Linked DNA regions of Rosistilla ulvae. The main gene of each other region encodes a partner of the protein of the gene in region 2 in a complex. Links are inferred from orthologs where the notes say so. Each region holds a gene or a part of one and is shown on either strand. Other genes may lie near its edges. The genes, in order: trxA and EC9_RS19775.

Evidence for each region.
Region 1: the proteins of EC9_RS19775 (region 2) and trxA are in contact, whole or in part, in a crystal structure (PDB 1F6M), measured with the Escherichia coli proteins. The link is inferred for Rosistilla ulvae from one-to-one orthologs.

The regions. Positions count from the first base shown.
Region 1 is NZ_CP036261.1:6,532,565-6,539,612, reverse strand. The notes cover bases 2,771-5,617. They hold trxA (thioredoxin), read right to left. Parts: upstream 4,434-5,617; coding sequence 4,107-4,433; downstream 2,771-4,106. Other genes in these bases: EC9_RS23270 (hypothetical protein), read right to left, coding at 5,105-5,617; EC9_RS23275 (4a-hydroxytetrahydrobiopterin dehydratase), read left to right, coding at 4,696-5,046; EC9_RS23285 (right-handed parallel beta-helix repeat-containing protein), read right to left, coding at 2,771-3,790. In the rest of the region: EC9_RS23300 (DUF1559 domain-containing protein), read left to right, coding at 1-763; EC9_RS23295 (hypothetical protein), read left to right, coding at 804-1,265; hisA (1-(5-phosphoribosyl)-5-[(5-phosphoribosylamino)methylideneamino]imidazole-4-carboxamide isomerase), read right to left, coding at 1,648-2,409; more of EC9_RS23285, read right to left, coding at 2,582-2,770; more of EC9_RS23270, read right to left, coding at 5,618-6,757. UniProt on the Escherichia coli protein: Participates in various redox reactions through the reversible oxidation of its active center dithiol to a disulfide and catalyzes dithiol-disulfide exchange reactions.
Region 2 is NZ_CP036261.1:5,585,403-5,592,570, forward strand. The notes cover bases 3,671-6,637. They hold EC9_RS19775 (FAD-dependent oxidoreductase), read right to left. Parts: upstream 5,703-6,637; coding sequence 4,638-5,702; downstream 3,671-4,637. Other genes in these bases: EC9_RS19770 (sialidase family protein), read right to left, coding at 3,671-3,989; EC9_RS19780 (hypothetical protein), read left to right, coding at 5,922-6,248. Also shown: EC9_RS19760 (DUF3592 domain-containing protein), read right to left, coding at 127-555; EC9_RS19765 (ATP-binding protein), read right to left, coding at 965-2,206; more of EC9_RS19770, read right to left, coding at 2,925-3,670.

The DNA.
Region 1 (7,048 bases), 940 kb from region 2 along the record:
CTACCACGATGTGCATCTCAAATTTCCGCCAGGTGGTTTGGATGTCGGCGGTTACCGGATCGGCTGGCCCGCCCGAATCTTTGATTTTATCGAAGAGGGGAACCGTATCGACGCGATGGATGGATTGTCCCCCAACGCGTTGGTTACCATGCAACCGTATCGATTCACGACGGCTCCGCACTATGGTGATAATCAAATTTTCACCGATCCGATGCCGAGCTTCGCCTGTCCTTCTTCGCCGTTGGGCGGCACTGCGAAAGCGGCAGGTCAGATCGGCAGCATCGACCAAGGAACGCTGCACTACAACGCCAACGCCGGTTCGGTGAATTATGACATGGTCAACACTTCAAGTTCGAGCCAAGACTACAGCACCTCGGGTGTGATCTATCCGAAGAGCAAGGTCAAATTCGCTCACATCACCGACGGAACGAGTTCGACGATCTTGGTGGGCGAATGCTCCGACCGCCAGGGCTGGACCGATTCGATGCTCAACAGTTGGGGCGGGATTCTGCCTTGGACTTGGGGCTATTATTCCTACTCGTCAGGTGGCTTCCTGCAGATGGACAACAAGAACCTTCAGTATCCGATCAACTTCGAAGGGACGACGTCAACGAACGTGACGCCTTATCGCAGTGCACATCCCGGTGGTGCCCAGTTCTCGCTTTGTGATGGCAGTGTGCGTTTCTTGACCGAAACGATGGACTACGTCGTGTTGGACGCCATGGCGACCCGAGCTCGTGGTGAAGTTGTTTCGTTCGAGTAGTTTCTCGTTTACCCGTCTTTAAGAGTTTGGAAGCTATCCAATGAAGTCCATGAACTATTTCGCCGGCCGATCCTCGCTGCTTCGCTTTGCCGCAAGCGGTGCCGCGATCGCTCTGCTGTGCATCGTCGGCTGTGGGCCTGCTGAAAAGCGGGTTGCGACGGCACCGGTAAAAGGAAAGGTTGTCTATAAGGGGGCCCCGGTGACAACTGGGACCGTGATGTTTATCCCCAGCGGCGGTGGACCGCCTGCGACGGGAGAGATCCAGCCCGATGGCAGCTATAGCCTGAAGACCTATGATCCCGAAGATGGAGCGGTTGTCGGCCGACATGCCGTGACGATCTCCGCGATCGAACTGGCGACCGGGTCTCCCGAAGATCCCGCCTCGGATCCAAAGCTTTTGGTTCCGACGAAATACAGCAGTTCCAAGATGTCGGGCCTAACCGCCGAAGTCAGCGATGGCGAAAACGCTGTCGATTTTGAACTAGAAGGGCCGTTGAAGTAATCGGTGATATCGCTTGATCCATCAGTTGCCCATGTTTGAATCACTCCCTCCCGAGATGCGGCTGTTCTGGTCGCATCGCCAGTTAACTTTCCCACCTTTGTTCGAATCCCACCTCACTACGATGCGATCGTCCTGATCGCATTCCCGCCCTTATCTTTCCCGCCTGGGCTCATACCCTTTGAGTCTGCAAAGCGCGGCACGTCATCTAAGGCGTGCCGCCTTTTCTTTTTTATAGACGTCGCCGATGCGTTGGTTCATCGAGATGTTAGAAGCCGCCACGGTTTCCGAAATGAAAACCGTGGCTGTTTCCCGATGTTTTGCGTAGTGCGTTTGGTACGCGACCGCCGGAGCGGTCTCGCGAACCTGGAGTGTTAACGCAACGTTAGGCGTTTGCAGAGTCGCCGCCGGATGCTTGCAGAACTTCCGTAACAGCGGCGAGAGCCGCCGGCAGATCCAAGCAGCCGTCGTAGAGAGCCCGACCGATGATGCAGGCGTGCGTGTTTTGCGCCGTCAGTTGACGAACGTCTTCGACAGTCGTCACGCCACCGCTGGCGATCACGGGGATGTCGGTCGCGGCCCGCATCTCCGCCAGAGCTTCCAAGTTGGGGCCCGAGAGCATTCCGTCTTTGGCGATGTCGGTGTAGATGATCGCCGCGATGTTTTCGGTCTTACTGCGAAGATCCTTCGCCAGATCGACAGCAGATCGTTGGCTTGTTTCCAACCAGCCATCGGTAGCGACCATGCCGTCGCGGGCATCGATCCCAGCGGCCAGTCGTTTTGGATAACGATCGCACATCCGCGCGAACCAATCGGGCTGCTTCAGCGCCGCACTGCCGACGATCAGACGCGACAGTCCGAGACCAAACAGGTCATCGATCGCCGCGTCATCGCGAACGCCGCCGCCCAGTTGGCAGGGAACATCGACAGCGTGCAGGATGTCGGCGATCGCTTGTCGGTTTTCGGGGATCGGTGCGCCGCGAGCGGCGTCCAGATCGACCAGGTGCAGGAACTGGGCGCCTCGGCTGACCCACTGCCGCGCCATCGTGGCCGGCTCGTCGCTGAAGACGGTCTCGCGGGCGTAATCACCCTGTTTCAAACGAACGCATTTGCCACCACGCAAATCAATCGCTGGCCAAATCTCCACTCGCGGCTCCTCGCTGCTTGCAATATCTCGAATTCAGAAGGTCCCTTCTGAACGCATTGTCGCACACCCTGGAAAGACCGACAACTTGGGGTGTTGGGGAATCAGGGCTAATAAGTGTTTGCGCTTCGGCTGATACCTAAGATTAAAACACTGGATAACCCTGTTGGGGATTTCAGGGGGTCTCGATGACCATGTTTTCCGCGATCCGATTCCCCTCGCCCCCCAGCTGCCGAATCGCTTTGGCGGCTGCATTTTCTTCGGTGACGATACAGTTGTTGACGATCGATTGGACGCATTCGTCCAACAGGACCCCCGCTTTCGGGAAGCCGCGGACCGTCGATTGACTGAAGACAATCTGGCTGCAGCGGTGCAGTTCGATCGCTCCGTCGACATCGCCCACGCCATTGATCGCGTTGGCGACCAGCAGGCATCCGCTGCACTGGGTCAGCCGGATGCCAAGTTTGGCGTCGGAGGCATCGCCGTAACCGTATCGCGGGTTGCGGTCGAAGGTGTTCCCCGAGACGACAACCGCTTCGCAGTTTTTCAGCAGGATGTTGCGGTCGTATCCCTTCCAAATCGTGTTGCCGGTGATCGCCACGCCACGGGTGTTCTGGACGTAGATATTGTGCTGGACGTCGGACAGGATGTTGCCGGAGATCGTGACGTTGCCGTGCCGCAGTTCTTCGGTGAACTTCTGCCGGTTGCTTTGTAAGTCGATCCAGATGTTGGCCGAATCCTTGCCGTGGTGGGTGTGTTGGATCGTGCAGCCAGTGATCGCCACCTCACCGATGCTTCCCTCTTCGGAATCCAGCAGCACGTTGGCGGCTGCCGGAGCGTCGGGAGTCCCCATGTTCGCTTCGATGTCACAGCCGGCAATGTGGACGTTGCGGACATCGCCGCCGCGGATCACGACGCCTCCCGCAGCGTTGTAACTGATGTGCGAACCGACGATGTTGGCTTGGTGCAAACTGACGTGGTCGAAGTAGACGCCGGCGCCGCTGTTTTCATACAGGTGGCAATCGCTGACGATCAGATTGCGGTTCCGCGAGGTCAGTCGGATCGCGTGCCGCGATTTGCGAATCGTCAGATCGCGGATCGTCGGCTGCATCACACCGACCAGTTCGATCCCGTCGGCTTCGGGGTGATTGCCGATGATTTCGAAACCGGCGATCAGCGGTGCGTTCTCTTTTTCAAAGACCTGCGGCTTGATCGTTTTCGGGGCGGCGGTTCCTTTGAGCGTCCCAGTGATCCGGATTGCGGGGCCGGGGCCATTCATCACGATCCGCGAATGACCTTGGCCAACGATATGCAGCGGCCCCGTCTTCGACAGATCGATCTCCAGCGGTTGGTCGATCTCCAGCGTTCCAGCTGGCAACAGCATGCGACCTTCAGAGATCAGTTTATCGGCGGGGTTGTCCTGTGCCGCAGAGAAATTGGGCAGGCAGATGAGGGTGAGTATCGCAACACGCAGCGAGGCAGAGAACGGTGCGGAGCGAAACGATAGGAGGGAGGGGAAGGCGGGGTGGGAGGTCACAGTCGGATACACCTGTGCAGGAGGAATCGAAAGCCCAACGTGAGCAGAGGACAGTCTAATCGGTGACGCCACGGAAGAAAGCAGCTTGCGGCCGTCTCTCTCCGTGGGATCACAATTATGTCACTCGGGTCACATTCCCGCTTAGCTATCGATTCCGCAGGCGTTACGCCTTGGCGGTATCCAGTGCCGCTTGCAGCGAACCCTTCGGGCGAACGCCGACGAAGCTTTCGGAGATCTCACCATTCTTGAAGACCAAGATGGTTGGGATGCTGCTGACGCCGTACTTCTGTGCAGCGCCGGGGTTTTCGTCGATGTTGACCTTACCGATTTTCAGATCGGGGTTTTCACCGGCCAGTTCTTCGATCATCGGCGCGATCTGACGGCAGGGACCGCACCAAGGCGCCCAGAAATCGACCAGAACAGGCGCATCCGACTGGAGCACTTCGGTGTCGAAATTTTGATCGGTGAATTCGGCTACGTTTCCAGCCATAACTACTACTCCAGTTTGGTGTGATCGAGGCAGCCGATGCCGCCTCTGAGAACATGCGTTTCAGAAATTCGATGCTTGGTCGAACTGTCCATCGAAGAACAAAATTGTAGCGCAACGGTGGAAAGTGTCAATTTGGCATGCGGATTTCAAACCGCCCAGATTCATGAGCGAATCTCGTGCCGAGATCCTTGCCAAGGCTTTCCGGATCGCCGTACAGTGAGATATAGGTCGGTTCATCTCTCACAATCGAAAGGTTCCCTCGATGGATATCAGTTCAATGGATCAATTGGCGAAGAAAAAATGCAAGCCGTGCGAGGGGGGAGTGGACCCTTGTTCGGCGGCCGAAGCCCAGAAGCAGTTGCAAAACCTTCCGGGCTGGCAGTTGTCCGACGACGAGAAATGGATTCGCAAGCAGTGGAATGTGAAGCACTTTGTGCAGGGGATGGAGTTCCTGAACCGCGTGGCGGAAGTGGCCGAGCAGGACGGGCACCATCCCGACGTCCACCTGATCGGCTACCGAAAGGTCAACATCGAACTGAGCACCCACGCGATCGGCGGGCTGAGCGAAAACGATTTCATCCTGGCGGCGAAGATCGATCAGGTCGCTCCGTAGGGTAGAGGTAGTCCGTTGCGAGACTCTTTTCCGGCCGTTGGCACCCCACAACGTTCGGTTACGTCGGTCCGTTCGGATCGACAAGGGGCATCTGCATCGCGGGCTGATCGGGTTGATCCCAGCGATGTTGCGCGAGCTGTCCGTCGCCGCGGGCCATCAGGCGCCGAGGATCGATGTCGATCTCATCATCGGGCTGTAGATCGCGAAGCAGTCCTTCGGCGACAAAGTTCCCGGCGTCATCTAGATGGCCATATAAAAATCCCGAACCCTTGGCGGTATCGGATTCGTGTTGCTCGATAAACATCCCGACGCGATCGCGCGCCGCGTCGATCGAGTGCAGCGCGGGGTGGGGCAGCGTGTTGGAAAGGTTGCCAAGCGGACTGATGGCGACGAGTTTTGCATCGTCCAGAGAAATCGTTAGCAACAACGCCGCTGTCCCTTGGTCGCCATCGATCGATAGATCGCGCAAGCGGTCGATTGGATCGACGTGCAGGGGGCGTGTGGCGAGGACAACAACGCGATTGTTCGACATCCGTAGCCCTTCGGGATGCAAGGTCCAATCGGAATCGAGTTCGATCTGGCGAACGGGCTGGGCCGTTCCGGGGTGCTGCGATTGGATGTCGACCAAAACCAACCACTCGGGAGTTGCTTGGTCATATAACAAGACAAAATCGGGCTGGGCGGCGATTGCGTAGCCGGCGAAGTTTGCCACCGTCAACGAATCGAATAAACGGATCGAATCGCCCGATAGATCCAAGATGTCGATCGACGTGGCGATTCCCGAACCGTCGGATTGAACGGTGCGAACGGCGGTTGCCGTTTGGTCGTTGGCGATTTGGAAACTGCCGATCCATCCGCTGCCCAAATCGATCTCGGCAACTGGAGCGATCGCCCCCGCGCCGACCGCGTATTGGGTGAGCCAGTTGTGCAGCGGGACACCGACGTTTTCGGAGTCCTGCATGTTGAAGGGCTCCGTCGTGTCGTCGCGCGTAGTCAGGGTCAGCAAGCGATCGCCCAACGGTCGTGTGATCCCGGCGGAGATCGGCTGCGACGCGATCTCGCGGAGGCCGTCGTCGGTGATCGCAAACGAATGGACGGTTTCAGGTGCTGGTTGCCGATCGATCGTCGCGATCGTTGGTAGTTCGGAGTGCATCACCAGGATCAAATGCCGGTCCGCAAGATGCAGCTCTTTGAGAAGGCCTGGCACGGTTTGTTGGATCGCTTGCCGCGGCGATGGGGATGGCGTTTGCAGGTCGATCGTCGCGACCAATGTTTGCAGGGGAACGCCGTCCAACGATGCCGATTCGGAAGTCCCCTGTTGCCACGTCCACTGAGTCCCAAAGACGATCGCGCGATCACCGTCGATCAGCATTCGGTCGACATGAAAACCAGGATCGATGACATCGCGAGCCGGCCTCAAGCCGCCATGATCGTCGCGGTCGAAGATCCACAGCCGGCTGGCAAAGCCTGTCTGTTGTGAACTGTCGACGACGACGACACGCCCCTCCGATTCGTGAATCAAACCGTCGGTTGCATGGCCTGGGGATACGGCGATTTCGACAGCAGCGGCGTGCAGCGGTGCCAATAGCGGTTGGTTGCGATGATCGATCGCGTTCGAATCGCTGGGGAATCCTGGAACAATCGTGATGTCGCTGGCCAGCAGACGGCGGGCTTCGAGCGATTCGTAGCGAAGCTTTCGTTGCGATGTCATGCGTCGGGAACCCGTGGTTTTCGCGTGGCCGATCCGCCCGTGTGGAATGCTGCCTGGGACCGTGCTGCTGGGCCCGCCGGTGTTGCCCTCGGGCGCTGCTCCCCGTTTTGCGAAATGGTTGCGGGGGAACAAGTTGCCATTATCGGTGCGATAGCACGGCGGTTGCAAGGTGTCCGCAGTCTGTTCCAAGGGGAAGTCTGTTTTTGCGTGAGGCAAATCAGCCGGACGCTGTCGTGTGGCGGCTGAGCCTTCTATTGAGACATGGACTGGGGCTGCCGCTTGGCTGCGGGG
Region 2 (7,168 bases):
CCAGGTTTAAGTTGTCGTTTGATATCGGGAACGGGAACGGATTTTAAGCAGAGAAGGTTCCGGGAATCAGGTATTTGAGTCCCGGAACCTTTTCTTGTCGGACTTTTACCGAATTCTGTTCCCTTACTATTTGCTGGTCTCAAATCTCTTCAAGAGCTTGAGTTGCGGATCGAGCATTGCCCAGAAAACAACGCAAGAGGCGATCAGAGGAAGCGACCAGTTGAACACTCGCGAATCGTGAGCGACAACTGATGGGTTGTCTGGGGCATACAAGATTGCAAGCGACTCTCCGTAACCCGGGCGAAGCCAAAATGGCCCCGCTTTCAACTTGGCTTCGTGTTCGATTCCGTTTTTTCCAGTGTAGAGCAAGAGGTACCAGTCCGACCATCCTCCGTATTTACGCGAAGACGATTCATGTATCTCTTCAATTGTTGCCCTAGCACGTTCACCTGTGAATTCAAGGAATATGCATCGGTGACATCTCCATACGACGATGCCAATCATGACGATGGCAAGTATGTGACCTCTTTTGTGTGCTTTAATAGGTTTGGTCATGAATTCATAACGAGAGATTTGAGTCCGCCGACTATGGCCAGCGTTATGCGGGCGGCGGCCGTGAGCTGCAACATTGCGTAAAGGGCAACGACCGTCGCTCCGTATCATCGCATGGTTCGGTCGCCGCTTAGAATCGCCGGCTACGATCTCATTTTGGGATAGGAAAAGGTTCCAGGACTCAAAACAGACTTTGAGTCCTGGAACCTTTTCTGCATCGTCGCAGTGATCATGCGGCCACTATTGCACACCGGCATGGTGTCGAACCGACGTTGTTCGTTTTATGAATCGCGGATGAATCGCATGTCTTCTACTGGCATGTAACGACCGGGATCAGCGGGCGGCGGGAGCTGATATTGATGTCACGAGAAACCGGACCACTGCCGCTCCGTTGCATCCAATGGTTCGTCGTTTACTTGTTTGTCAATGGGACCTTCTCGACACGCTCATCTGCCGTTTTCATCATCATTGCACGCAACGCCATCCTATACCTTGGGTCAGCGAAGGCATACGCATCTCCTTTTGGCGTTCGCTTGAGAACAGGTTGGTCTCCTTTACCGAGCTGCGCAAGAATCTGGGTGACATTGAGCGTGGTTCCGCTTGTTGAATTGGGAAACTCTCGTCGAATCAATTCTTCAACGTCGGATGCCTTGACATGTTCATTTTCCGTGCAACCCAAAGCGAACAGCGTTTGATTTCGCCGACCGGCCTTGGTGTCTCGTTCGTTCATATGTTGTTCAACCACGGCGTAGCCGTGGTACATAGATTGCGAGAGCCAAAGCTCGTCTGCCCTTTCGAGCGTGTCTGAGTCGACCGTGCACCCTGAGTGATGTATCAGGTTGGCAACTTCGAGACAGTACTCATGGATCATCTGCGGAATGCGATCCGTAACCCAAGCAACATGTTTGTATACCGAACTGGGGTCTTCGACTGTATACCGTAGTCGTTTCTCAAATCCCTTCTCCACAAGCGACCTGCATTGCGTAAGTGATAGACGCGACACCTCGGGAAGCTCTCTCAGGCGATTGGCGACTGTCGCGTGGTGGGGCGTCTTGTAGTAGTACTCCCGTACTCCGCTTGGAACTCCCACAATCAGTAGTTTGACGTCGTAGTACGCGTAACGTTCGTCGTCACAGAGGATCAGAAGATCAGCAAGCTCTTTGAGAAATTGGTCCGTGAAAGCTGCTTCAAGATTGTCTAGAACCAATATGCCAGATCGCGAACCGGCGCGTTGCCGAATAGCTGCAAGACAAGACTCGAAGGGTTCCTTCTGCCCCAGTTCGTATTGTCCCGTATGGTCCAGTCTGCCTTTTGCTACGATCGTGTTTAGTTCAGCAGATTTGCTTTCAGAGTATCCCGTCTTCTCAGCGATCTCGTGACGCGAGACGAGGTTTGCCAATTCATTGGTGATTGAACCGAGCCTAGAAGCGTTAGCGAGATTTGCAACCTCAAAGTGGACATCTAAGTCGGACAGCACCTTCTTGTACAGCCAGGATTTACCAGTTCCGCTGTCACCATGGATGAGCAGGTGCTGTTGGCTATTCAGACCATTGCGGAGCGCTCTTTCAAGCTCTTCTCGTGCCACATACATATCTGGATTGATAGAAGCTGCACGTGGTGTGAAAACGGTATCAGGTGTTGGTCTTAGAGACATATATAGAGCTAAATCATTTATCGACGAACTATGGTTCTCACCGGTGTTGTTAGTGAGAATCGGGGATTTAGGATTGTTCTCGGGAGGTTGCGTGTTGTGTTAGCAACCCATCGACGACCTCGCGTGGTACGACTCACTTTGGTCAATGTCGTCGATTGCGATGGGCTTCGTTGCTTAGGGGGAGGCTTGTTCAGACGCCATCGCTCGTGCCCCTCTCATGGACGGCTGGATGGGATTTTACCCGTCGTTCGGCGTAATGCAAGCATGAAGGCAGGGGGCGAGGTTTGTTCGCAGTGATTGCACCGAGAGATCGCGGCAGAGCGCGTAGCTTGGGCTGCAACGATTTGGGACGCCAGTGCGCGGGGAAAACGACCGCGGGCGGTTACTACAGCACGCGGCGGACGATTAGTAGGGCGATCGCTATCGCGACGGCTATCGTGACTATCCAGAAGATGTTTTCGTGACGAAAAAATGAACGGCCAGGATCGTTGTTGGAATTCATCGCTATGGTCCTCCCTTACGCCAAATTATACGGCGTGCCGGCCGCGATGACACGGATGTTTTTCCGTTGGGAGAGTTCGAGCTCGCAGTCGCGGGTGCGCCAAAGTTGGAGCGGTGGGGTGGAGCAGCGGACGGCAGGCGCTGGCGCAAGGGGTGGATTCGTCGATCGGCATCAAGATCGCGTCGGTGGCGCCGGCGCGTTGAGCTCCTTTTTCGCTTACCGTGGCGAAATGGTGATGGTCCGTCCATAGATTGCGTTGGGGCCATCACTTTCACCCGCGTAATAGACCATAAACCACTCATTGCCGGTGAGGTGCGTCATCCAAGGGTAGCCGAAATCCTCTACGCCGGGAGAGGATGTCAGGAGACGGTTCCGCTTCCATTGCAGCGTGTCGCTCTCAGCTTGCCAAAGGCTGATCTGATTTTTGTCCGTTCGCTCCGTCTGGAGCGCATAGAGTCTATCGGGCTGAGTCGGATCCGAAACGATGAATGGGCTGGGGTGGTTCGCATCTTTGTTCCCCTGGATTACGCTCGGTTGGAATTGCCAACTGACGCCCCGGTCATCGCTGGTGTACTGATGGTAGGCGTGTGCTGAATTTTCGCGAACCAATCCGATCAGACGTCCGCCCGTGGAGATGAAAGTTGGTTCGTAGTATTTGTTTGTCGTGATTGTTTTTGGCGGGTTCCACGTTCTGCCATCGTCTTTGGAGTAGGCGATCCAAAGGCCGTCACCGTGCGGCTTGCGGTAGTGGCCACACACCGCCAAACCCTCGTTCGGAACCTGGAACACGTGGCCGAAGACCGATCCGGTTTTGCTCTCTCCGATCGCGGAAGTGTCCGTGCTTTTCCAAGTCTTGCCGTGATCCTCGGATCTCCATCCGTAGATGTTGTTGCGGAGGTCATCGGTAAACGCCATCACCATTAAAACAATGGCACCATCCTTGGCTTTTCCAATCGCCAGGTTGGCAGCGTGCTGATACGGCATCGTGCTATCGAAAGTCTTCAGCACCTCAGGCGATGTGAAACTTTGACCGCCGTCTTGGGAGACCGACACCGCCGGGCATCCGTCGCCATTGACGTGTTTCCTTCCCGCGATGTAGGCGACAACAATGCTGCCATCATCGGCTTTGACAACTTTCGGCCAGGACAGGTGACAAAAGCGGTCGCCTTCGGGGGCCGGCACGATGATCCGAAACGATTCATTTTCATCTCCGACCGCTGATCCGATGCCCAGCAACGCGACTGCGAATAGCATCCACCCCGTTAAAATTTCAAGCTTCATAAGAAGGTCTCTTTGGTTAGCATCATCGTCTACGATCGCGCGGTCCGAGCTGTTGAGCCACCATCGCTCGACAGCCATTCGAGGATTTGCGTTTATCGATTGTTATTGTCGTCGCCAGCGGCCCCTTCCTGGCTCCGGAAAGGGATTTTACTCATCCTTCGGCGACAGGAAAGCATAGTCGCTGGGAGGCCAACTTTCATGCGAAAAAGTGCGTCGGTGAGATCCCCGCAGCGTTGGCGGCTCGGGAGCTATGCGTTTCGGCAATGCAGGTGCACTCGCTTGCGGCTGGCAGCTGTACCTGCGGGGCGTTGGTTAGAGGAATGGTGACAGCTTTTCTTTAGCCACCGAGGCCACTGAGAACACAGAGAAGCACCGTAACCGATTGATGCCTCTGCGCTCCGTAGAGGACGAGGTTACGAGTCCTTGGGCGGATTCAGTGATTTCAGGACTTATAAAACGGCTAGCCTAAAAGAGTCGTGACGCCGTAGTTTCTACGTTGGAGCCGGAGCTATCGCCGAAGCGGTTCATTCAAAAGATTAACTGCTGGCGCGTGGCGGCTGGACCTTCCACTGAGGCACAAAAAAAACCGGTCGCTTGCGCGGACCGGTTGAGCATTTTTTATGGGAGACGACGGACTGGCGGCGTCGGCTACTTTTCAGCCAGGTAACGCTCGGCGTCCAGAGCGGCCATGCAGCCGGTGCCGGCCGACGTGATCGCTTGGCGATAGTAGTCGTCGGCGACGTCGCCGGCGGCAAAGACACCTTCGACGTTGGTGTTTGTTCGGAACGGCTTGGTCCACTGGATGTAGCCCTTGTCGTTCATCGTCACCGCGCCGTCGAGGAAGGCGGTATTGGGGGTGTGCCCGATCGCGACAAACATCCCGCCAACCTTCAGCTCTCGCGTCGAATCGTCAGCGGTGCTGCGCAATCGCAGGCCGTTGACGAGCTTGCCATCGCCGAGGACTTCGTCGACAACTGTGTTCCAGCACATCTCGATGTTGGGGTGGTTCAGAGCTCGCTCTTGCATCACCTTCGACGCCCGCATCTCATCGCGACGGACGATCAGATAGATCGTGTCGGCTCCTTTGAGATTGGCCAGGTAGGTCGCTTCTTCGACCGCCGAATCGCCACCGCCAACAACGGCCAGGGGTTTGCTGCGGTAGATTGGCAATGCGCCGTCGCAGACCGCACACGCGCTGACACCTTTGTTCTTGTAAGCGTCTTCGGATTCGAGCCCCATGTAGTTAGCTCGGGCTCCGGTTGCGATGATCACTGTATGAGCTTTGACGGTGTCGCCATTGCCAGCGGTCAGGGTGTGGACGTCGCCGGAGAAGTCGACGCTGGCGATATCGTCGCTGACGACGCGGGTGCCGAAGTTGAGGGCCTGCTGCTTCATCAGCTCCATCAGTTCGACGCCTTGAACCGCGTAGTGCGGTTGGCCATCTTTCTCGTGGCCAGCGGGAGCGGGGGGCAGGTTCCAGTGCCGCGACTTGTCGACAGCTGATTCGACGAACGCGCGGATGTTACCGGCCGGGAAGCCTGCAAAATTTTCGACTTCGGTGGTAAAGGCCAGTTGTCCCAGCGGAATCATTTCCGGACGGACGGTTCCTTCGTAAACGACAGGATTCAAATTGGCGCGGGCTGCGTAAATTGCAGCCGACCATCCAGCCGGTCCGCTGCCGATAATAACGGTTTTTTCAATCGTGTCCGACACCAAGGGGGTACTCCGTGCAGTGGGAAATGTATTTGTCCTAATCATCTCATATCAAAGAAGGCGGACATATTATAGATCGCTGCGCGGTTTCCACCACCTGGAGCCAGGGCAAGATCAGCATCGATGAGGTATGCTGTGGTTGAGCGAACGGCAGCCTCGTTGGCCGACGAATCTCAATCGAACCTCGAATCTGCCGCGTTTGGCGGCACAGAACATTCCATGAACCGCGATCTCACCCGCAGCATCCTCTCGCTCGCCCTGGCTTCGATTCTGCTCGCGACCGCCACGATCCTGATTTCCTTGGCGATCGATCGGACCGTGGGGCTCCGCCCCGGTTGGCCGGCGGTCGCCGAAGAGCCGACGGCACCGCGGCAGCGCCCGTTGCCTCCTGCGGGCAGTTACGACGAGACGATCGACCAGGCGCCAGTCGACGCCAATTTGCGTCAATTATGGAATTCGCTGAACCAGCAGGAGGAGGGAACGCCGCTGAAGTTCCCGATCGAAGTCGAGCGGGCGATGTCGGTCGAGCCCGGCCAGGGTGCCTGATTCGGGGCATTTTCGCTCGGAGGTAGCGGAGGAGGTCGTCGAGACTTTCCGCAATCAGCGGCTTCGTTTAACCGCGGTGGCAACGCCCTGCGCGTTCGTGGGATTCGACTCGCGCCCCGTTGGGCCTTTCGTAAGGAATGGAGGGGCCGTTTCCCAGGCCGGCACTTCGCTCGCGGGGCTCGCTCCGTTTGGCCTGGGCTATGCAAAGGATCGGAGCTTCGCCCCACGGCCGGGGCATTTCTGCCACAGAGGCCACCGAGAGCACAGAGGTTTAGCGGTGGGGCGATTTCTTTTGTGGCGAAATCAATCAGCGGCTTAGTTTAATCGCGGTGGCAACGCCCCGCGCGTTGGTGTCGCTCGACGCGCGGCCCGTTGGGCACGCGGTTAAACGATTGGGGGGGGGCTGCGGATTCGACGCTTCCCGCAGGGATTCAAGACGGTAGCCGGAGGTCGTCGCGAAGCGGCGCACCTCCGGTATGCGAGCTCCATCGCGCCGTGCAATCCCAACGGGATTGCAGACCGTGCGCCCCCGCCGGGGGCGGCGATCCATTGTGCTCTCGTTTCCGGTGGTGTTCGCTACGCTCAAACCACCGGCTACCTTCTGCGATCCCTTCGGGAACCGGTTTTGTGGCGAAATCAATCGACGGCTTCGTTTAACCGCGGTGGCAACGCCCCGCGCGTTCGTGGGATTCGACTCGCGCCCCCTTGGGCCTTTCGTAAGGAATGGAGGGGCCGTTTCCCAGGCCGGCACTTCGCTCGCGGGGCTCGCTCCGTTTGGCCTGGGCTATGCAAAGGATCGGAGCTTCGCCCCACGGCCGGGGCATTTCTGCCACAGAGGCCACCGAGAGCACAGAGGTTTAGCGGTGGGGCGATTTCTTTTGTGGCGAAATCAATCAGCGGCTTAGTTTAACCGCGGCGGC